Regions from separate parts of the Mesorhizobium sp. f-mel genome, predicted to be linked through region 1. Evidence: predicted binding sites of a transcription regulator. Region 1 holds the regulator's gene; the other holds the start of a gene.
What was found. The regulator PhoB, encoded in region 1, activates phosphate uptake and scavenging genes when phosphate is short. The targets are predictions, from matches to a motif close to TGTCATNNANCTGTCAT.
Positions count from the first base shown of each region.

Region 2: the regulator PhoB is predicted to act here: its motif matches at 9,709-9,725, upstream of ACWUKX_RS08680 (esterase-like activity of phytase family protein).

Region 1 covers NZ_JBSPTO010000005.1:203,901-215,070, reverse strand. The annotation lists gene ACWUKX_RS10270 (hypothetical protein) at 1-333, opposite strand, end outside; gene ACWUKX_RS10265 (hypothetical protein) at 744-980, opposite strand; gene ACWUKX_RS10260 (hypothetical protein) at 1,317-1,679, opposite strand; gene ACWUKX_RS10255 (PstS family phosphate ABC transporter substrate-binding protein) at 2,441-3,445, shown strand; gene pstC (phosphate ABC transporter permease subunit PstC) at 3,566-4,954, shown strand; gene pstA (phosphate ABC transporter permease PstA) at 4,947-6,560, shown strand; gene pstB (phosphate ABC transporter ATP-binding protein PstB) at 6,573-7,388, shown strand; gene phoU (phosphate signaling complex protein PhoU) at 7,427-8,134, shown strand; gene phoB (phosphate regulon transcriptional regulator PhoB) at 8,151-8,840, shown strand; gene ACWUKX_RS10225 (ROK family protein) at 9,016-10,263, opposite strand; gene xylF (D-xylose ABC transporter substrate-binding protein) at 10,520-11,170, shown strand, end outside.
Region 2 covers NZ_JBSPTO010000004.1:205,769-216,938, forward strand. The annotation lists gene ACWUKX_RS08625 (histone deacetylase family protein) at 1-940, opposite strand, end outside; gene ACWUKX_RS08630 (N-acetyltransferase family protein) at 937-1,452, opposite strand; gene ACWUKX_RS08635 (3-keto-5-aminohexanoate cleavage protein) at 1,465-2,394, opposite strand; gene ACWUKX_RS08640 (aminotransferase family protein) at 2,397-3,776, opposite strand; gene ACWUKX_RS08645 (N,N-dimethylformamidase beta subunit family domain-containing protein) at 3,778-5,418, opposite strand; gene ACWUKX_RS08650 (ParB N-terminal domain-containing protein) at 5,574-5,822, shown strand; gene ACWUKX_RS08655 (SRPBCC family protein) at 5,956-6,441, shown strand; gene ACWUKX_RS08660 (alpha/beta fold hydrolase) at 6,468-7,418, shown strand; gene ACWUKX_RS08665 (GFA family protein) at 7,639-8,037, shown strand; gene ACWUKX_RS08670 (hypothetical protein) at 8,171-8,395, shown strand; gene ACWUKX_RS08675 (glycoside hydrolase family 25 protein) at 8,624-9,640, shown strand; gene ACWUKX_RS08680 (esterase-like activity of phytase family protein) at 9,785-11,170, shown strand, end outside.

The DNA.
Region 1 (11,170 bases):
CGTCGTAACCAATTTGGCGCCATAGGGACGGGATTCCGCGTCGACGGACCAGCTTGAAAGGTTGCAGCGGACTTCGTCGCCTTCCTGCCCCGGATAAAGGGTATACAGGGTCAGCACAACGCCGACGATCCGATCAGCCTTCTCCAAAGCCAGGCCGTATTGTGGGAAGTCGGCGACGGCAGGCCGTTGCGACAAACGTGTCAGCGCCTGTATCCAGTAACTCCGGTCACGGTCCGGAAAGCCCCGGCACAGGCAGTCGACCACTCCTTCCCAATCAGCTTGGCGAATTGGTCGACAGAGAACGTCGGGAGGGAGGGCGCCAAGTACGGCCATAAATCGACTTCCAGAATACGATAGTTACTTAGGCATGCTTCACACGCTAACACATTGGTGTACAACGATTAATAATATGTGCCGCATTTAAAGACGACTTTCCGCACTCATCACGAAAACGCAGATCAGATTGGCCATGACGCGTCGATGAGCAGCTTCCGTCGGTTAAGGATTCGTTAACCAAATCCCTATCTACTGATCGGCAATTCACCTCCAACTCGCGACCACGGATGTACTGGCGCAGTCGAGGTGGAAGGAAAGGTCGGCTATTTGCCGGCCTTTTTGTTTCAAGGGCTATTGTCCCCGGGAAACTGCGGCCTGACTTCGCGATTGTCGTCGGGCGTCAAGCCTTCAAACATCGGGGTGGCGGCATCTCAAGCGATCGGACCCGAATCCCGGTCCACGAGATATCAGTGTTGCCCGCGTCGCGCATTGACATGGCGCGCCAATTCCGGCGTCTCGAAGACGTAGTCGCTCCAGGCCGATTCCGGAATCTGGCCGGCCAGATAGCATTCCAGCAAAAGACTTTGCTCAGGGCTGAGAGGTCTCGGCGCGCGCTCATGGTCCAGTCTCAGCGAGTGAAACAGATTTCTGGGCGAGTGAAACAGATTTCTGGTCAGGTCCGAGACTGTGGAGTGAATCGACATGTGTGCCGTCTCCTTTGACCATCCAGCGCATCACCCGAAAGATCGGGATCAATCTCTGCTCCGCTGCCCTTCGGTTCAGGACCATGCGCCAAATCAAAACGCTACAACGTGCTTTATACGTCCAAAGGTACGCGCGGCGCTGCAATGGCCGTTTAACGTCGAGGGCGGGATAAGGTTTCAACGTGGCGGCGGTAACGCCGATCGCGCAGCCCGAAACCCACCGGTCAGCACATGCTCTCGGCGATCGCGTGCGCGTGTGACCGAACCGCTGCGTCAGGTGCGCAGCACGTGTTTAGGGCGCATCTTTTTAGCTGCCATCGTTTGAATGCCGGCTGGCTATTCGCAAACCATGCGGACCCGTTTTCCGGGTTGACTGACGTTCCTGCAGGTGAGCGGTTTTGCCGGCTCGGATGACGGCGTCGGCGGATCTTTGGAAATCCTGGTGATTTGCCTTCTCGGCGCCACGGGGGTGCTGATTCTGCGGGCCGCCGCTCTTTCCGGCGTTTCTGGCGCCACCGGAAAGACATCGGTCTGCAGCAACTGCGGCTGTTCGGCTTGCGCCTGCTGCGGCGGCCTGTCCCACAACCGCCGGACGTCGAGCGGCCTTGGAATGACGACGGTACCGTCGTAGCTGCGCGAGCAGCCGCTCCCCAGCAGCAGCATCGGGCACAGGAAAAAAGCCAGGATCCGTCCCAACATCGGCAACACCCTTGCGGGATTTATAACGCGGCTTCGGTTCTACCGACAACCGTCGGAATACACTGCGGGCAAGGCTAGCGCATGACCCGGAGAATCGGAATCGATTTCGCCGGGGATCATGCGCAAAATCAAAAGTGCCGCAGCGTCCCTGGCGCGACTGGGGGGCGGCATGGACGATTTACCTGCCCAAGCCCATCAGCCCCAGGGCGTCTTGCTCGAAAAGGTCGGCGCGGACTGAAATCCAGCGCAACGCGGGATTAGGCATCCGCGTCAGGCTGTAAGCCGTGATTCGGCGAGGCATTGCGGACAAGACTATGGTGCGATCGCACCATATCAAAGCGTGCGTCCGGTTGGGACAATAAGCGCATTCGAGTTCCGCTCCTCCAGTTACGGGCGGGAGCAGCGACCGCCGGCAAGAAGCAGGGTCAGATTTACCCCAACGGACCTGTTTCGGCGATGGCGCGGCCATGACCTCCTTGGCCGCATGCAACGCGCTCCCGCCCGGATTTTCTTTTTTCGGCGCCAATTATTTCGGCTGTCGAGGGCAAATGCCGGCCGCAAAGCGTGCAAGCTGCTGATTCCAGCGGCAAACCCCGGCTGTGCCGGCGGGACCCGCGTCCCTTCCTTTTCGACATGGCTGTGCGGCGGTTACCGGGCTGACATCAAACTGTCATGTGACTGTAATAATCGGGGGCTATTGGCCTCAGCGGGCGCCGAAGGAATGGCGCCGAGAGACCATTTTCCGAACAGGAGCAGGCCACATGAAAAAATTCCTCCTTACGGCGTCGGCCGCGGCGCTTGCGCTCGCCGCGTCGGCTGGTTATGCCGCCGCGCGCGACCAGATTCAAATCGTCGGTTCGTCCACAGTGTTCCCCTTCACGACGGCTGTCGCTGAAAAGCTCGGCCAGAGCGGAAAGATCAAGACCCCGGTCGTCGAGTCGACTGGCACCGGGGGCGGCATGAAGCTGTTTTGCCAGGGCGTCGGCGAGAATACCGCCGACTTCACCAATGCCTCGCGCGCCATCAAGGACAGCGAGCTTAAGACCTGCAAGGCAAACGGCGTGACGCCGGTCGAGATCAAGGTCGGCTTCGACGGCATCGTACTGGCCAATTCGAAGGCGGGGACTGTCGTTGATCTGACCAAGGAACAGATTTTCAAGGCGCTCGCCAAGAACGTCGCTGTTGACGGCAAGGTCGTCGCCAACCCCTACAAGAACTGGTCGGATGTCGATGCGTCGCTTCCCGCGACAAAGATCGAAGTGCTTGGCCCGCCGCCGACATCCGGCACGCGCGATGCGTTCGTCGAACTCGTCATGGATGCGGCCTGCCAGGAAGAAGTGAAGGCGGCTAATGAAAAGGGCTGCGGCGAGATCCGCGAAGACGGCGCTTTTGTCGAGGCCGGCGAAAACGACAATCTGATCGTCCAGAAGCTGGAAGCCAACCCCAATGCCTTCGGCATCTTTGGCTTCTCGTTCCTTGACCAGAACGCCGACAAGCTGCAGGGCCACAAGGTCGACGGCGTCGAGCCGACCTTCGAGAACATCGCATCCGGCGATTACGGCGTTTCCCGCTCGCTCTATGTCTATGCCAAGAAGGAGCATGTTGGCGTCATCCCCGGCATGCAGGAATTCATCGCCGAGTACACCTCGGAAGGTGCATGGGGTCCTGATGGTTATCTGGCCGACAAGGGCCTGATCCCGCTGCCGGACGCCGAGCGCGCCAAGTGGGCCGAAAACGCCAAGGCCCTGAAGGGCATGGGTTCCTGAGTCTTCGGGGTCGGGGCGTATATCCGCTCTGACCCTCATGCTCTAAAGCCCAAAGCGCGGGACCAAGGTCCCGTGCTTTGAGCCGGTGGATGACCGGCGGTCGAGGGGACGTCCTGAATCATGGTCGGTTATCTCGTTGTTCTTCTGTTGGTTCTGGCAGCTGCGGCCTATTTGATCGGCCGGAGACGCGCCATTGCCAGTGTCAATGGCGACGTCGCGCGATTGCATTCGCTGCCTGGCCAACATGGCATGTTTCTGGCGCTTTTTGCTGCCGGTCCCGCGCTGCTTGCGATCTTGTTGTGGTCTCTGGTCACGCCGGGAATTGAATCGTCGATCATTGCCGACCGCTTCTCCACCGAATTGTCGGGGATGGGCATTCCGCAGGTCGAAGCTTTCATCCGCGACGCTCGCGCGATGGCCTTTGGCGGGCTTGTCGGCTTCGCCGATCCCACGAAAGAGGCGGCTGCCGCCGTCTACAAATCGATCCATACGACCAGCACCTGGATCATCTGGGCCGTCTCGCTCGTGCTTTCCGCGTCCGGATTTTACTGGGCCTATTCGCGCATCGCACAGGCCTACCGGGCGCGCCACGTGGTCGAGCGCGTTCTTCGCGCATTCTTGATCGCCTGTTCGGTGGTCGCGATCCTGACGACGGTCGGCATCGTTCTCTCGCTCATCTTCGAATCCCTGCGGTTCTTCCAACAGGTGCCGTTCTACAAGTTCCTGTTCGGCACGCATTGGTCGCCGCAGAGCGCCTTCACCGGCGCCGGAGCGGAAGCCGGGGCGGTCAACCAGGACATCTTTGGCATGGTGCCGCTCTTTGCCGGCACGCTGCTCATCACCTTCATCGCCATGCTGGTGGCTGCGCCTATCGGGCTGATGGCTGCGATCTACCTTTCGGATTACGCCTCCAAAAGCGTCCGCGCGGTCGCAAAGCCGGTACTGGAAATCCTCGCCGGCATCCCGACCGTCGTCTACGGCTTCTTCGCCGCGCTGACAGTTGCGCCCTACTTCCGCGGTATCGGCGAAAGCCTGGGCCTCAACGTCGCGTCCGAATCTGCGCTCGCCGCAGGCGTGGTCATGGGGATCATGATCATTCCCTTCGTTTCCTCGCTTTCCGATGATGTGATCAACGCCGTTCCGCAATCTCTGAGAGACGGTTCCGCCGGCCTCGGCGCGACCAAGTCGGAAACCATCCGCAAGGTGGTCCTTCCTGCTGCCCTTCCGGGCATCGTTTCAGCGATGCTGCTTGCCGTCAGCCGCGCAATCGGCGAGACAATGATCGTCGTCATGGCGGCCGGGCTGGCGGCAAACCTAACGGCCAACCCGCTCGAAGCGGTCACTACCGTGACCGTGCAGATCGTGACGCTGCTAGTGGGCGATCAGGAATTCGACAGCGCCAAGACGCTGGCAGCCTTCGCACTCGGCCTGGTGCTGTTCTGCATCACGCTTACCCTCAACATCGTCGCTTTGCGCGTCGTCCAGAAATACCGAGAGCAATATGACTGATGCGATCTCGTCATTCGGCGCCGTCGGACGGCCGGTCAGCATTCATACCGACGGTGCCGCGAAGGCGCGGCTGAAGGGTCGTTACCGCACGGAAACGTGGTTCAAATGGCTTGGCGCCGGAGCCGTCGCGTTGGCCGGCCTTTTCCTTGTGCTGCTCCTGTCGACGATCGTCACGCAGGCGATCCCGGCGCTGCGGCAGAACTATCTGACGCTGCCGATCGATCTTTCGGCGGCCAAGGTCGACCCGGCAAAACTCGATGAAGTGAACTACGACGCCATCGCTCAGGAAGCGCTTGCGGCGAGATTTCCGGATGTTACGAGCCGTCAGGACAGGCGTCTGCTGCGCGGGCTGATTTCCACCGGCACAGGCGTCTTCCTGCGCAAGGATATTGCGGCTGATCCGGGGATGCTCGGAGGAACGGTGGACTATGCGGTTCCAGTTGACGATTTTGCCGACCTCTATCTTAAGGGTTTGCTTGCCGACGTCGGTTCGGACGAAGCGATTTCGACAAGCGTCACGCCTTCGAAAACCAGCGGCGACATCGATCTGACCTTCGGCGACGATGCCATGCTGGCGCTGGCGCGCGGCCGTGGTGCGACCGAAGGCGAAAACGGCATGCTCACGCTGACGAGCGGTGCATCATCGCTGCTGGTCGTGTTCAACGGCGGCACGGTCAAGCTCACCGCGTTGTCGCCGGGGCCTAGTGGGACGGCGGTCGCAAAGGGCACGGTGATCGAGGCGCTGGACAGCACGGCGCCCGCTGCGAGCGGCCAGGCATTCCTGCGCGTCATCGATACGCCGGAAGCATCGCGAAAAATTTCCGACAAGGAGATCGTCTGGCTCGACACGCTGAAGAGCGCCGGCCAGATCGAAAGCCGGTTCAACTCGATCTTCTTCTTCACCGGCGCAAGCCGCGAGCCGGAACTGGCCGGTGTTTGGGGCGCGGTCGTCGGATCGTTCCTGACAATGATCGTTACGCTCGCCATCGCCTTTCCGATCGGCGTTTCGGCGGCGATCTATCTTGAGGAATTTGCGCCCAAGAACCGGCTGACGACGATCATCGAAGTGAATATCAACAATCTGGCGGCTGTGCCTTCGATCGTCTTCGGCCTGCTTGGACTTGCCGTATTCCTGAATTTCTTCGGCATGCCGCGCTCGGCCCCGGTGGTCGGCGGCATGGTGCTGGCGCTGATGACCCTGCCGATCATCATTATCGCCTCGCGCGCTTCGCTGCGCGCCGTGCCGCCGTCGATCCGCGAGGCGGCGCTTGGCATCGGAGCGTCCAAGGCCCAGACCGTATTCCATCACGTCCTGCCGCTGGCGATGCCGGGCATCATGACCGGCACCATTCTCGGAATGGCGCATGCGCTGGGCGAAACCGCGCCGTTGCTGATGATCGGCATGGTCGCCTTCATCGTCGACATTCCCGGCGGCTTTACCGATCCCGCGACGATCCTGCCGGTGCAGATATTCATGTGGGCGGATTTCCCGGAAGCTGGATTCCAGCAGAAGACTTCGGCGGCGATTTTGATTTTGCTGCTGTTTTTGGTCATCATGAACGCCATTGCAGTGATACTGCGCAGGCGCTTCGAGCGGCGCTGGTAAGGGGTAGAGGATATGAACATCATGACGGAAGCCGGCGTCGAACAGAAACTGAGCAGCGGAACCAATGCCCCTTCGATCAAGATGAAGGGCGAAAAGGTCTCTGTTCATTACGGCGAGAAGCGAGCTCTGTTCGACGTGGACCTCGATGTCCGCGAAAACCAGGTGACGGCGTTGATCGGCCCATCGGGCTGTGGCAAGTCGACCTTCCTGCGTTGCCTGAACCGAATGAACGACACGATCGATATCGCGCGGGTGAGCGGCAAGATAACGCTCGACGGCGAGGATGTTTACGACCCGAAAATCGATGTCGTCGAGTTGCGAGCTCGAGTCGGCATGGTTTTCCAGAAGCCGAACCCGTTTCCGAAGTCGATCTATGAAAACGTCGCCTACGGTCCGCGCATTCACGGCCTGGCCAGGAGCAAGTCCGAGTTGGACGGCATCGTTGAATCGAGCCTGAAGAAGGCCGGTCTGTTCAACGAGGTCAAGGATCGCCTGCTTGAGTCGGGCACCGGTCTCTCCGGCGGACAGCAGCAGCGCCTGTGCATCGCGCGCGCTATCGCCGTGTCGCCGGAAGTGATCCTGATGGACGAGCCCTGTTCGGCGCTGGATCCGATCGCCACCGCCCGCGTCGAGGAACTGATCGACGAACTGCGCCAGAACTACACGATCGTCATCGTAACCCACTCGATGCAGCAGGCAGCGCGCGTGTCGCAACGCACGGCGATGTTCCATCTCGGCTACCTTGTCGAGGAGGGCGCGACCGACAAGATGTTCACCAATCCCGACGACAAGCGCACCCAGGACTACATCACCGGCCGGTTCGGCTGAGCGGTCCGGCGGCGAATTTCGAACACGAGGACAGTATCATGGGTGAACACACCGTCGCGTCTTTCGACGAGGAACTGGACCGCATCGACAGGCTGATCCGCGACATGGACGAGCTCGCCGCCGCGATGGTCGCAGCCTCGATCCGCGCGTTGCTTGCGTCAGACAATGCGATGGCGCAGCGTGTCGTCTCGGACGACGCGATCATGGATGCGCGGCAGCGCGAACTCGACGACAGCGCGATCACGCTGATCGCCAAGCGGCAGCCGATGGCGCAAGATCTGCGCGCCGTGGTTGGCGCAATCCGCATGGCCGGTGATCTCGAGCGCATCGGCGACCTGGCCAAAAACATAGCCAAACGGGTCAGCGCCGTCGGGCAGAGCGCCACGCCGCGTAATCTGTCGCACGGTATCGACGCGATGGCGGATCTCGTTCTTGTGCAGCTCCGCGGGGTGGTCGAGCACTATGTGTCGCGCAATGCCGGCGCGTTGAAAGAACTGCGCGCCGACGACCAGAAGATCGACGTGAAATATACGGCGGTTTTTCGCGAACTCCTGACCTACATGATGGAGGATCCGCGCAACATCACCGCCTGCACGCATCTGCTGTTCTGCGCCAAGAATCTCGAGCGTATCGGCGATCATGTCACCAACATCGCCGAAAACGCCTACTTTGTCGTGACCGGGCAGCAATTGCCGGCGGATCGCCCGAAGCTCGACGAAACGACGATGTCGGCGCCGGCGACATGACAGGAGTGACCGGCCGATGATCGCGCCGCGCATCATGGTGGTGGAGGATGAAGAGCCGCTGGGCGTCCTCCTCCGCTACAATCTGGAATCCGAAGGCTATCAGGTCGAGGTGGTGACGCGCGGCGATGAGGCCGAAATCCGGCTGCAGGAAAACGTGCCCGATCTTCTGGTGCTCGACTGGATGGTGCCGGCGGTTTCGGGCATCGAGCTTTGCCGGCGCCTTCGGGTGCGTCCCGAAACCGAGCGGCTGCCGATCATCATGCTGACCGCGCGCGGCGAGGAGAGCGACCGGGTGCGCGGCCTTTCCACCGGGGCCGACGACTATCTGGTCAAGCCGTTCTCGACACCGGAATTCATGGCCAGGGTCAAGGCGCTGCTGCGCCGCGCCAAGCCGGAAGTACTGTCCAGCGTGCTGAAGGTCGGCGACATCATGCTCGATCGCGAATCGCACAGGGTCTATCGCAAGAAGAGCGAGATCCGGCTCGGGCCGACCGAATTCCGGCTGCTCGAATTCATGATGCGGCACCCGGGTCGGGTCTTCTCGCGCAGCCAATTGCTCGACAATGTCTGGGGCGAGACGATCTACATCGACGAGCGCACGGTGGACGTCCATGTCGGCCGGTTGCGCAAGGCGGTCAACAACGGCCGCATGCCCGATGTCATCCGCACCATCCGCGGCGCGGGCTATGCGATCAGGGAAGACTAGGGATGTGCTGATATTCAGGTGGTGCCGGCCTGCGAACGCCGGCTTCCTGGGCTTCCGGTGCTCACGTACCCAAAGTACGCTCCGCTCCGGTTCTCGGAACCCACCATTCTCGACTCGGCCTGACCTGAATCTCAACACACCCCAAGTCGCGATCCGGGGATCCCTGCCTTCGAGTTCAAGCCACGTTCTTTCCGACCGGGCCGGCTCGTGCCTGGATGCTCGGCGCGAAGATCTCCTGGTCGACGAAGCTCAGCGCCCGCATGGCGCAGCCTTCTCGGATCAGCGGCAGTTCGTTCGGCTCGGTGTCGAAGGAAATCGAACCCGAATGCTGGCCGCCGGCGGTCTGGGCGATCGCCTCGCGCAGGGCCGGCTCGATCAGGTCGAAGGCGGCAGCGCTGGCACCGACCATGGCGACCGGCGCCGGATCGATCAGCGCGAACAGGCTGCCGAGCCCGAAGCCGAGCGCCTCGCCGGCCTTGCGGTAGGCTTCGCGCTCCGGTCCGTCCGTCTCGCGCGCCCGGGCCGCCAGTGCCCGCATCTCGGCGTCGCTGACATCGGCGACCGGCTCGGCGTTCTCGCTCAATTGCCTTGCGTTGCGCCAGATAGCGTAGTTGCCGGCATAAGCCTCGACGCAACCGCGCCGCCCGCAGCGGCAAAGCGCACCGCCCGGCCGATGAATCATGTGGCCGAATTCGCCGCCTGAGGAATGGGTGCCGGTGAACAGCTCGCCCTTCAGCACCAGCCCCATACCGATGCCATGCGAGAGCAGGATGGCGATGAAATCGTCGCGGTAGCGATCCGGGTCGCGCCAGCGCAGCGCCACGGCCATCATGTTGCAGTCGTTCTCCATGATGGCCGGGATGCCGAACTCGCGTTCCAGAATGTCGGCGAAGGCGATGTTCGTCTGCGGCGTGATCGGCGACCACAACATGGCGCGCGCATGGGAATCGGTAATACCCTGGATCGCCAGCGCGATGCGGGCGACGCTTTGGACGTCGAGGTCGGGGTCTTCGAGCCGGCGCCGGACGATGGCGACACATTCGTCGATCAGCTCGTCGCGCGACATGGTCAGCGTGTCCAGCCGGCGCTGTTCCTCGGCGACCACTTGTCCGGCATAGTCGATGACAGCGACCGACAGGGAATTCAGCGACAACACGACGGCCAATACCGCAGCGGCCTCCGGATTGAGGCTGAGGCCAACCTGCGGCCGGCCACGTTTCAGCGAAACGGTCTCACTCGCCTTGCTCTCGGCCAGGATGCCTTCGTGGATCAGGTCGGAAGAGATCGCCGATATGGTCGAATGGCTGAGGCCGGTGGTTGCGGCGATCTCGGTCCGCGACGGCTGGCCTGCGCGGCGTACGGCCGAAATAACCATCGCCCGGTTGCGCCGGCGCAAATCGTCATGGCGGATCCCAACCGACATTGTTTTGCTTCCTATTGCCGCGGCCGCTCATGAATCGGAAGCCGTCGGGCCGACAAATACTGGCAGAAGCAGAAGGACCTGTCATTGTTTATTCCGAGGCTCGAAAAAAAGCCGGCAGGACACCAAAATCCATCAGAATTCATGTTGACAGTGCTTCGGCGTTGGATCAGTATTTTTTCGAGGCTCGAAAAAAAGAGCTTTTGTGCAGGCCTTGGGGCCAGTTGGTCGCGCCGTACGCGGCGCAGGGAGGAATATCATGAATAGATTCACAGCCGCCATTCTGGCGGGGGTCGCCATGTCGCTGACGCTCGCGTCGGTCGCACAGGCGAAGGACAAGGTCATTGGTGTTTCGTGGTCGAACTTCCAGGAAGAGCGCTGGAAGACTGACGAAGCCGCCATGAAGTCGGCGATCGAGGCCGCCGGCGACAAGTATATTTCAGCCGATGCACAGTCCAATCCCGGCAAGCAGCTGACCGACGTCGAGAGCCTGATCTCGCAGGGCGCCAACGCGCTGATCATCCTTGCGCAGGATGCCTCGGCCATCGGGCCGGCGGTGCAGAAGGCGCTGGACGAAGGCATTCCGGTTGTCGGCTATGACCGGCTGATCGAGAACAAGGACGTCTTCTATTTGACCTTCGACAACCAGGAAGTCGGCCGCATGCAGGCCCGTGAAGTGTTCAAGGTGGCGCCGGAAGGCAATTACGTCTTCATCAAGGGCTCGGGCGCCGATCCGAATGCCGATTTCCTGTTCGCCGGCTCCATGGAAGTGCTCAAGGATGCCATCGACAGCGGCAAGATCAAGAATGTCGGCGAGGCCTATACGGACGGCTGGCTTCCCGCCAACGCCCAGAAGAACATGGAACAGTTCCTGACCGCCAACGACAACAAGGTCGATGCGGTGGTTGCC
Region 2 (11,170 bases), on a different contig from region 1:
CCGTCGGCAGGCCGAGGCCGGCGATAGCCTCGCCGATGCGCGAGAAGCCCGGTGTCGTTACCGACAGTCCGCCGAACGGATCGCCTTCGAAGGCGTCGAGGCCGAGCGCCACGACAAGCGCTTCCGGCGCAAAGGCGCGGATACGCTGGAAAGCCACATCCAGCGCGTCGAGGAATGCGGCGTCGCCGGATTTGCGCGCCAGCGGCAGGTTGAAATTGTAGCCGAGGCCGGCCCCTTCGCCACGTTCGTCGGCATGACCCCAGAAGAACGGGTAGAAGCGCACCGGATCGGCATGCAGCGAGACGGTGAGCACGTCCGGTCGCGCATAGAAAATGCCTTGCGTGCCGTTGCCGTGATGCAGATCGACGTCGAGGATTGCCACCCGCGCCGCATTCTTGCGGAGCGTCTGTGCCGCGACCGCTGAATTGTTGATGAAACAGAAGCCGCCGGCGACATCGGCAAAGGCGTGGTGGCCGGGCGGACGGCAGAGCGCATAGGCAGCCGGTGCGCCTGACATCACGGCCTCAGCGGCCTCGACCGCGCTCCAGGCGCTCCACAGCGCACTCTGCCAGGTCTCGCTTGAGATCGGGCAAGCGGTGTCGGCCATGTGATAGCCGGCCTGGCCGACCGCTGAGGCCGGATAGGAGCCGCCCCGCGCGATCGGATGGATGTTGGGGATCACTTCTGCCGAAGCGCCTTCGATGCGCTGCCAGCGCACAAAGATGTGCTCGAGAAAATCGAGATATTCGGGCGTATGCACCGCCGCAACCGGTCCTGGCCCGTGATCTCTCGGCCGTTCGATCGTGCAGCCGGCGGCCCTTGCGCCGGCGAGCAGCCGTTCGACGCGTTCCGGCTTTTCCGGATTGGGTTTCTGCGCACCGCTGGAGAGGAATGCCTTGGGATCATGGCGCTTCTGTTCTTCGGCATAGAAGGCTTTCATCTTGGCTCCTCATCATCGGGTGCATCGGCGAAGGCAAAGAACGCGTCGCCGGCGATCTTCTGCACCTGCTCGTAGCTCGACCAGGCAATGCCCAGTCTTTCGTAAAAGGCTTTGGCGGTTTCATTGTCGGTGTCGACGGACAGTCTGAGGTAGACGCCGCCGTCCTCCCGGCATTCTCGCGCGGCACGGCGCAGCAGGCGTTCGCCGATCCTGCGGCCGCGAAACCGATCCTCGACATAGAGGTCCTGCACATAGATGCCGGGCCGGCCCATCCAGGTCGAGAAGATCGGGAAATGCAGGCATAGGCCGGCGAACTCGCCGCCGACTTCCGCAATCAGCGTCGAGAAGGCAGGGTTTTCGCCAAAGCCGTAGGTGCGAAGGTCGTCGGCCGTAGAAGTGATTTCCTCGGGCGCGCCGATATGGGCGCCAAGCCGCAGGATCGCAGCATGGATGGTTTCGACATCCTCGACGGTACCGGGCCGGATGCGAATGTCTTTTGACGCTGGGTTGATCACGGCCGCATCTCAGAATGCCACCCTATCGCCGCCCTTGAGCGCCAGCATCTTCCGCGCCTCGGTGGGCGTGGCGACGTCCAGCGAAAGCCCGTCGAGCACGCTGCGGATACGGCGCACCTGGTCGGCATTGGACTTTGCCAGCTGGCGGCCGTCGTAGAGGCTATCCTCCAGCCCAACGCGGACATTGCCGCCCATCGCTGCCGCAATCGAGATCATCGGCATCTGGTGGCGGCCGGCGGCCAGCACCGAAAACTGATAGCTGTCGCCGAACAGTTTGTCGGCGATACGCTTCATATGGACCAAATTGTCGGGATCGGCGCCGATACCGCCCAATATGCCGAACACGAACTGGATGAACAGAGGTCCTGACACCAGCCCCCGGTCTCGAAAATGCGCTAAAGAATAGAGGTGGCCGACATCATAGCATTCGAATTCGAAGCGTGTGCCGCAGCCCTTTCCAAGTCTTTCGAGCACGGTCTCCATGTCAGCAAAGGTGTTCTTGAAGATCGTGTCACGTGTCGCTTCAAGCAGCTTGGGCTCCCACTCGTGATGCCACTCCCTTGGCCGGTCGAGCATCGGGAACAGCGCGAAATTCATCGAGCCCATATTGAGCGAGCACATTTCGGGCTCGGCCCTGAGCGGTGCGGCCAGCCGCTGGTCGAGCGTCATCAGCGACGAGCCGCCGGTGGTGATGTTGATCACCGCTGATGTCGCCTGCTTGATGCGCGGCAGGAACTGCATGAACACATCAGGATCGGCGGTCGGCCGCCCGTCACTGGGATCGCGGGCGTGAAGATGCAAGATCGAGGCGCCGGCTTCGGCGGCGGCAATAGCCTCTGCGGCGATCTGGTCCGGCGTCACCGGCAGGTGCGGCGACATTGACGGCGTGTGCACCGACCCGGTGACGGCGCAGGTGACGATGACTTTTCGCGGCGCCATTTTCAACCTTCGACCGGCAGGTCGAGCTCGCCGGCCAGCACTTGCAGCGAGTCGCCGATGATGGCGACGATTTCGCCGACCTGTTCCTTGGTAACGATCATCGGCGGTGCCACCATGAAATTGTCGCCGTCGAAGCCGCCCTTGACCTTTCGCCCATAGATGATCAGGCCGCGCTCATAGGCGAGGTCGAGCAGCCGCTGGGTGGCCTTCTTCGCCGGTGCGATCGGCCCCAGCGTATCGGGGTCGGCGACCATCTCGGCACCTAGGAGCAGGCCCTTGCCGCGCACGTCGGCGATGAACGGAAACCGCTTGGCCAACCCCTTCAGCTCGGCCATCAAAAGATCGCCCATGTCAGCTGCATTGGCGATCAGGCCGAGACGATCCATCTCGCTAAGCACGGCGAGCCCGGCGGCGCAGGCGAGCGGATTGCCGGCATAGGTATGGCCGTGCTGGAAGCCGCCGGAGGCGAGCAGCGGCTGCACCAGCCGCATCGGTGCCGCCAGCGCGCCGAGCGGCGCATAGCCCGAGCCCAGCCCCTTCGACAGAGCGACGATGTCGGGCTTGCAGTTCCAATGGTCGCCACCGAGGAATTTTCCGGTGCGGCCGGCACCGCTCATCACTTCATCATGGATGAGCAGGATGCTGTAGCGGTCGCAGATTTCGCGGATGCGCGGATAATAGCTGTCCGGCGCGACCAGCGCCGCGGTGGCAGCGCCGCCGACCGGCTCCATGATGAAGGCGAGCACGCTTTCCGGCCCTTCGGCGAGGATCTTCTCCTCCAGCATGTCGGCGTAGCGGATGCCGCGCTGCTCCATCGAGAGATTGTCGCGGTCGCGCCAGGCGGCCGGCGCCGGCACGGTCGGCATGACCTGCATCATCGGTATGAAGGTTTCGGCCAAGGCGTCGTCGCCGGTGACGGATAGCGAACCAAGCGTGCCGCCATGATAGGAGGGAAATCGGGTGATCACCTTCCAGCGCTTGGGCTGGCCTGTCGCCACTGCCCACTGCCGCGCGAGCTTGATGCAGGATTCCGTCGCCTCCGAGCCGCCCGAGACGAAAAAAATGCGGTCCATGCCTTCTGGGAGTTTGGCAGCCAATAGCCGCGCGAGCTCCTCGGCCGGCTCGTTCTCGAAATGCAGCCGGTAGGCGAAGGTTGCGCGGTCCATCTGCCGCTTCATCGCATCGAGCACGTTGCGGTTGGAATGACCGATATTGGCGACCATCGGTCCGCTCGATCCGTCGATGAAGCGGCGGCCATCCTGCGTCCAGATGTAGATGCCTTCGGCGCGGTCGACCAGCGGCCGGCGCAGACTGGACAGATAGAACAGATGCGATGGCGGGCGCGTCTCGGTGTCCGGGGCAGGGGTCTGGGACTTCAGCATGTCAGGACTTTCCGAGATAGCAGTCGAGAACATTCTTGGTGACGAGCTCGACCATCGGGTCCTGCCTTAGCAGGCCGGCGACCCATTCGCAGCTTCCGGCGTGGAACACCTCGCCCTTGCCGCGCGGGAAATTGACGATCATGCCGTTGCCGCGCTTGACCTTGTCGAGATTGGCGTCGCTCGCCTCGCCGAACAGCGTTTCGGCGGTGAAGCGTCCGTCCTCGTCGCCGAGGAACTGGTCTTCGAACGGAATATCGGCGCTCTCCTCGACTTGGGCAGCCATGCCGACCGCGAGAATTTGCAGCCCGTCCGGTGCGCCGCTGTTGGGCGTCGGGTAGGGCAGTCCGCCTCGGATCTCGTGGTCGAGCCCGTCGACCTCATAGCCATAGACATGGCTGTCGGCGCCGAGCAGGTCGCCGTAGTAGATGCCTGTGCCGGCGAACGCCCAATGCTCCGGCCGGTAGACCGGAAAGCCGCGCACGCCGCGCGGCGCGCAACCGCCCCAGCCGGCGTAGAGGCCCCTCGTCGCATTGAGCCCGAAAGTCGAGGCGCCCGGCCGGCCAATCTCAGGTGCTTCCCAGGAGTTCGTGGCGCGGGTCACGTCGCCGCCCCGATAGGCCGGGTCCTCGGCGCGGGCGCGGTATTTGTAACAGACTTGCCGGCGACCCTCGTCCTCCAACCTGGTCTGCCACATGAAATTGCCGGCGAAGCGTGCGGCATGGCCGCCGCGCTCGACATAGGCGTCGACAGTGTCGCGCATCTCCCAGGTCCAGTATTCGTCATGGCCGACGAAGACGACGCAGTCATAGCCGTCGAGGATTTCGGGCGAAAAATGCAATTCGTGCTGACTGGCGAGATCGACCCCATAGCCGGCACGCTCGGCAAAACGAAAGAAGTGGCTGTCATAGCTTGCCCAGCCGGACGAGGCGTATTTCTTCGAATGGCCGGTGGCGAAGGCCCATTCCATATGCGGATAGCGCGGCACGGTCTTGGGCGGCACGGCGACCTCGAGCGGCACGCGCGGTGCCACGTTCGGCAGAACAACAAAACCGCGGCACCATGGCCGCTGCGTCGAGACTATTGAGGCATACTGGTCGCGGTTCGGGCCGGTGATGCCTTCGTAATGATTGGAGCCACCCCACGTGTTGTAGGCAAGCCAGGTGCCGGTGGCTGCAACCTGCAGCACACGACCGCGTTTCTTGCCGGGCTGCGGGCTAACGATGAAAAGATGCTGGCAGCGGATCGGTTTGCCGTCGCGGCCGTCCGCCGTCAGCGTGATGCGGTAGGCTCCGGACGGCCAGTCGTCGCCGACCCGGAATTCAAACGAAGCGCCCCAGCCGCAGCCCACGACCGAACATTGGTCGGGTGTATCCTGCCAGCGCGCCGCGATCCCAGCCTTGTCGAACATTTTCGTTTCGGTGCCGCCGTCGCGGACGATCGACATGCTGAAGCTGGAGGCCGTCGAGCTGACATGCAGCACCACCGTCTCGTCCCGGCGGTATGAAAAACGGTCGCTGTAGCACCAGATCTCGCCGCGTTCGCCATCCATGCCCGGCCACTCGTAATAGTGGCCGCGCACGGCTTGCCGGCGCTGGTGGGGCGTCAGTCCGAAATCGGGGAATTCGGTAGGAAGCTTGGTCATGAACGCCTGTGAAGGGTCGAACGCGTCATTTCGACCATCTGCCGGCCAACCGTCAATTGGAAACGATCGGGCCAGCGATAGCTCACAGTCGGCCTTGGCCTTGCCTTCCAAACCGACTATCACAAAGGGTGGCGTTTTTCGCCACGGGAGCCGACATGCTGAGAGTGCAAAAGGTCAAGGTGGACGACATCTACGTGCCGACCGCGCGCAGGAAGACACTGCATCCCGAGACCGTCCGGCATCTGGCCGAAGACATTCTGGAAAACGGCATGAAGACCCCGATCCAGGTGCGCCACGACGGCAAGCGCCATGTCCTGGTCGAAGGCCTGCATCGGCTGGAAGCGGCGAAGTGGCTCGGCGAGACCGATATCGACGCCTATCTGGTGCAAGCCAAGCGCCACTAAGCTCTCCTTCGGCGTTCGCCGGAATCGGCCTGGCGAAATTTTCGCGGGACGCTGTCGGGCTGCGCGTTGCCCGCTCGTCCTTGAGACGGAAACCGGCATTCAAGCCAACTCTTTTGCAAGTGAGGAGACCATTATGACCACCAAGCTCGACATCGCCCCCAGCTCCGACCGCGAACTGGTTCTTGCCCGCATCATCGATGCGCCGCGCGAGAACGTTTATCGCTGCTGGACCGAGCCGAAGCTCGTGACGCAATGGTTCGCGCCAAAGCCGTGGACGACGCCGCGCGCCGAAATGGATGTGCGCAGCGGCGGCTCCAGCCTGGTCGTCATGGCGGGACCCGACGGCAACGAATTCCCGAACCCCGGCATCTTCCTCGAAGTCGTGCCGGGCAAGAAGATCGTTCTCACCGACGCCTATACGAAGGCGTGGGAGCCGTCCGAAAAACCGTTCATGACGCTCGTGCTGACCTTCGAGGATGAGGGCGAGGGCAAGACCCGCTACATCGCCCGGGTTGCGCATTGGTCCGTCGCCGATCGCGAAGAGCACGAGAAGATGGGCTTTCACGAGGGCTGGGGCCAGTGCGCCGACCAGCTCGAAGAAGTCGCCAAGCGGCTTTGATATCAGCGGGACGGAAGGAGACCGACATGTCCAGAGCGATGTTTTTCGCCATTTTCGCCTCGGCTGCAGCGCTCTTCGCCGCGCCGGGCTCCACCAAAGCCGAGGAAGCAAAGCCCGTCATGACCACTGAAACGAAAGCAATGCCGAAGCCGGCGAAATCCGGCCTGCTGCCGATCAACGGCCTGAACTACTATTACGCCGTCTATGGCCAGGGCGAGCCGCTGCTTCTCCTGCATGGTGGTCTCGGCACCACCGACATGTTCGCGCCGATCCTGCCGAAGTTTGCCGAAAACCGCACCGTCATCGGCGTCGACCTGCACGGTCACGGCCGCACCGCGCTCGGCGACCGGCCGCTCAGCCTGAAGGCGATGGGCGACGACATGGCGGCGATCGTCAAGGCGCTCGGCTACGAGCAGGTCGATGTCATGGGTTATTCGCTGGGCGGCGGCGTCGCCTTCCGCATGGCCGTCCAGCATCCCGAAGCGGTGCGCCGGCTGGTCCTGGTGTCGGCCGGCTATGCCTCGGACGGCTTCTATGCCGACATGCGCGCCCAGCAGGCGCAGGTCGGCGCGGCGATGGCCGACATGATGAAAGACACGCCGATGTACAAGTCCTACGTGGCGGTCGCGCCGCATCCGCAGGACTTTCCGAAGCTGCTCGATCAACTAGGCGCCCATATGCGCAAGGACTACGACTACTCCGCCGACGTACCCAAGCTGAAGATGCCGGTCATGCTGGTTTTTGGCGACAGCGACATGTACCGGCCCGAGCATGAGATCAAATTCTATCAGATGCTCGGCGGCGGACTGAAGGATGCCGGCTGGATGCGCGAGAACCTTTCGCAGAACCGGCTGGCCATCCTGCCGAACCGCACCCATTATGACGTGTTCTTCGCGCCGGAACTGACAGCAGTCACTCTGCCCTTCCTCAATCGCGAGACCAAGGTCAAGACCTGGGACGAGGTCATCAGCGAATAACCACCTGACAACGGCCTGCCCGGCCCATCTCCTGCGAGATGGCCGGGCAGGCTTATCCCTCTGAAGCCGGCTATAAGCCTTGGCAATCCCGACACACGTCGTGGGGGCCAATGGCATCTCCCGCATCACAGCCATAGATGGCCCTATCAAGGCTTTTTAATTGACGCTGCTGTGCCGGCAGCTACCTTGCCGACAATCTTCAGAAAGAGGGGCGCAGGTAATGGCGAAATATCAGGGTGGCTGCCTGTGCGGCGCGGTGCGTTACCGCACCGATGCCACGCCGATCAACGAGCGGGTCTGCCATTGCCGGCTCTGCCAGAAGGCGCTGGGCGCGGCCTTCAACGCACGCGTGCTGTTCCGCATCGACGACGTGACCATCGACGGGCCGGTGGCGACGGTGAATTCCTCGCCCGATCTCAAGCGCGGCTTCTGCCCGGGCTGCGGCACGACGATGTTTTCCCGGCGCGACTCCGCCGGCATCATCGGCGTGACCTCAGGCTCGCTCGACGCCCCTTCGGTATTCAAGCCGCAGATGCATATGTGGACCGCCTCGAAGCAGCCCTGGGTGCAGCTTGACGACGGCCTGCCGCAATATGAAGGCGCGCCACCCCCGAACTGAAGCACAGGCGAACTGAGCGCAAAGCGTGCCCAATTTTTTCATCCGGGACACGAGATAGCCGGCAAAGCGTCATTGGCGAGCCATCATTGCTGCCTATCTATTACGTGCGGGTCGGCAGTCGAGGAGGCGACGGATGAAAGACAGAATCAATACCTTGGATGAGCTTTTGAGCGATCCGATGGTCAAGCTCGTGATGGAGCGTGACCGCGTACAGCCGGCCGAGCTTCGCTCGCTGCTTGAAGAAAAGGTTCGCCGGGATGATGCACCGGTCGTCAACGATCGTCCCGTCACCGACCGCTTCATACCGCCCGCTCACATGGTAGCCGAGAGCTGCCACAAGTTATGGCTGTGCGGCTAGGCAGCGGGCCTGCAGGCGTCGGCGATCCTTCGCGCCGTCTCCGTCCTGCCGTGTTTCCAAGCTCTCACCGCTACGGTTATAAAGCGGGCGCCATGTATTCTGTTTGCCCAGCTCTCGTCCTAACAATTTGATTCAAACTTTGTTGGCAATTTCTCGTTAGTAATCTGGATCGGTTGTCCGGCGGCGTTGTCTTGCCCTCGGTCTGTTGTGTTCTGCGTACAGGTCCAGATGCGGTTATCAGGCGTCGTCATCTTCTCGATCGCGTCACTTTGCCTTGCCGGCTGCACATCCACGTCCGGCATCGACGCGCTGCAAGTGCCGTCCAGCGAGACGACCAGCTCCGTTGTGCGGCCGCCCGCGCCGGTGGCGTCGGTCGGTGCGGCCGATGCCGCACCCGACTTTGAGCAGGAAGAGGCGACGGAGCAGACTGTGGCGATGGCCACTCCAGAGCCTGCCGACAGCATCGAACCACCCGTCGAGCCGATTGCCCTGGTGGCGCCGAAGCGGCTGGCACGAGCAGCACCGATCCTCGCCGAGCCGGTCCAGCGCTACCGTTTTCGTGACGCCAAGCCGATCAATTTCGGCAAGGCCTCGCCCAGGCACCTCGCCGTTCACGGCGTTGACGTTTCACGTTGGCAGGGCAACGTGAACTGGGCAAAGCTGCGCGCGCAGGGCGCGAACTTCGCCTACATCAAGGCGACCGATGGCGGCGATCATCTTGATCCGATGTTCATGAAGAACTGGCGCAATGCCGACGCCGCCGGCCTCAAGCGCGGCGCCTACCATTTCTTCTACTGGTGCCGTACGGCAGGCGAGCAGGCCGACTGGTTCATCCGCAACGTGCCGAGGGTCGAGGGCGCCTTGCCGCCGGTGATCGATGTCGAGTGGAACGGCGAATCCAGCTGCAAGCGGCGGCCGTCGCGGCAAAAGGTGCTGGAGAAGATGCAGGTGTTCATGGACAAGCTCGAGCGCCACTACGGCCAGCGGCCCGTCATCTACACCGCGCCCGATTTCTACCGAGACAATCTCAGAGGCGCTTTCCCCGACTATCCGTTCTGGCTGCGCGCGGTGGCACAGCACCCGTCAAAGGTCTATCCCGGCCGCAAATGGGTGTTCTGGCAGTATTCCGGCTCCGGCCTGTCGCACGGCGTGAGAGGCCGCATCGACCTCAACGTCTTCCACGGCGACGAGAGAGCCTGGCGGAACTGGGTTGGTGGGCGGCAGATGGTGGCCGAGGCGGAGTAGGGGTTCCTTCTTGCTGCTCGCACCTGCGGGGTGCTGATCGCGGCCGCAGAAAGCCGCTGTCTCAGAACTGTCATGGATCCGTCATCGCTTTGAAATGTCGTTCCCCCAAAGCAGGTGGCTTCCATCGAACAGGAGACGCCACCCGTGCCCCGCCATTCCGCGCTTTTCGTCCTGACGGCAGCGCTTGCTGCCTCCGTTTCGCTGCCGGCCCATGCCGACATGATGTTCAACCGGGTCGCGAGCTTCGCCGTCGCCGGAAACCTCCCGGCGGACGTCGAGCAGACCACGCCGACTTCGTCCGAGATCATCAGGGCGACCGAAGACGGCATGACGCTGGTCTATTCCGACAGCCCGCTCGGCGCGGTCGGCTTCATCGACATCACCGACCCCAAGGCGCCCAAGGCCGGCGGCATCGTCAAGATCGAGGGCGAGCCGACGTCGGTCGTGGTCATTGGCGGGAAGGTGCTGGCCGGCGTCAACACGTCGAAGAGCAAAGCCAAGCCTTCGGGCAACCTCACCGTCATCAACCTTGCCTCCAAGGCGATCGAAGGCACCTGCGACCTCGGCGGCCAGCCGGACTCGCTGGCGTTCAGCAAGGACGGCAAGTTCCTGGCCATCGCCATCGAGAACGAGCGCGACGAGGAGCTGAACGACGGAGAAATTCCGCAGATACCGGCGGGCGACCTCAAGATTTTCACGATGACCGAAGGCCAGCCTGATTGCGCGACGATGAAGAGCGTCAACCTGGCGGGCATTGCCGAAGTCGCGGCGGAAGATCCGGAGCCGGAATTCGTGGCTTTCAACGAGGCCGGCGAGGTTGCGGTCACGCTGCAGGAGAATAACCATATCGCCATCGTCAACGCCGAAACCGGCGCGATCGTCACGCACTTCTCGGCAGGCTCCGTCACGCTGGACAAGATCGACACCAAGAAGAACGGCGCCTTCTCTTTCGATGGCAAAATGGAAGACGTCGCGCGCGAACCCGACGCCGTGAAATGGCTCGACAATGACCGTCTCGTCGTCGCCAACGAAGGCGACTACAAGGGCGGTTCGCGCGGCTTCACGATCTTCAGCAAGAAGGGCGAGGTTCTCTACGAATCCGGTCCGTCCTTCGAGTACCAGGTCGCCAATGCCGGCCATTATCCCGACGCCCGCAACAAGAAGGGCGTCGAGCCGGAAGGTCTGGATACCGGCGCCTTCGGCGAAGACAGACTGATTTTCGTCGCTTCGGAGCGTGGCTCCGTTGTCGGCGTCTACAAGGACACGGGTGCGGAGCCTCAGTTTGTCCAGATCCTGCCGTCCGGCATCGGCCCGGAAGGGCTGGTCGCGATCCCGTCGCGCAATCTCCTGGTCACCGCCAACGAGGCCGACCTGGTCGAGGACGGGCTCGCCCGCTCGCACGTGATGATCTACGAGCGCTCCGAGGGTCCCGCCACTTACCCGATGATCACGGCAAAGCTCACGGCAGACGGCACGCCGCTCGGCTGGGGTGCGCTTTCGGCGCTCGCGGCCGGCGACACTGCCGGCAAG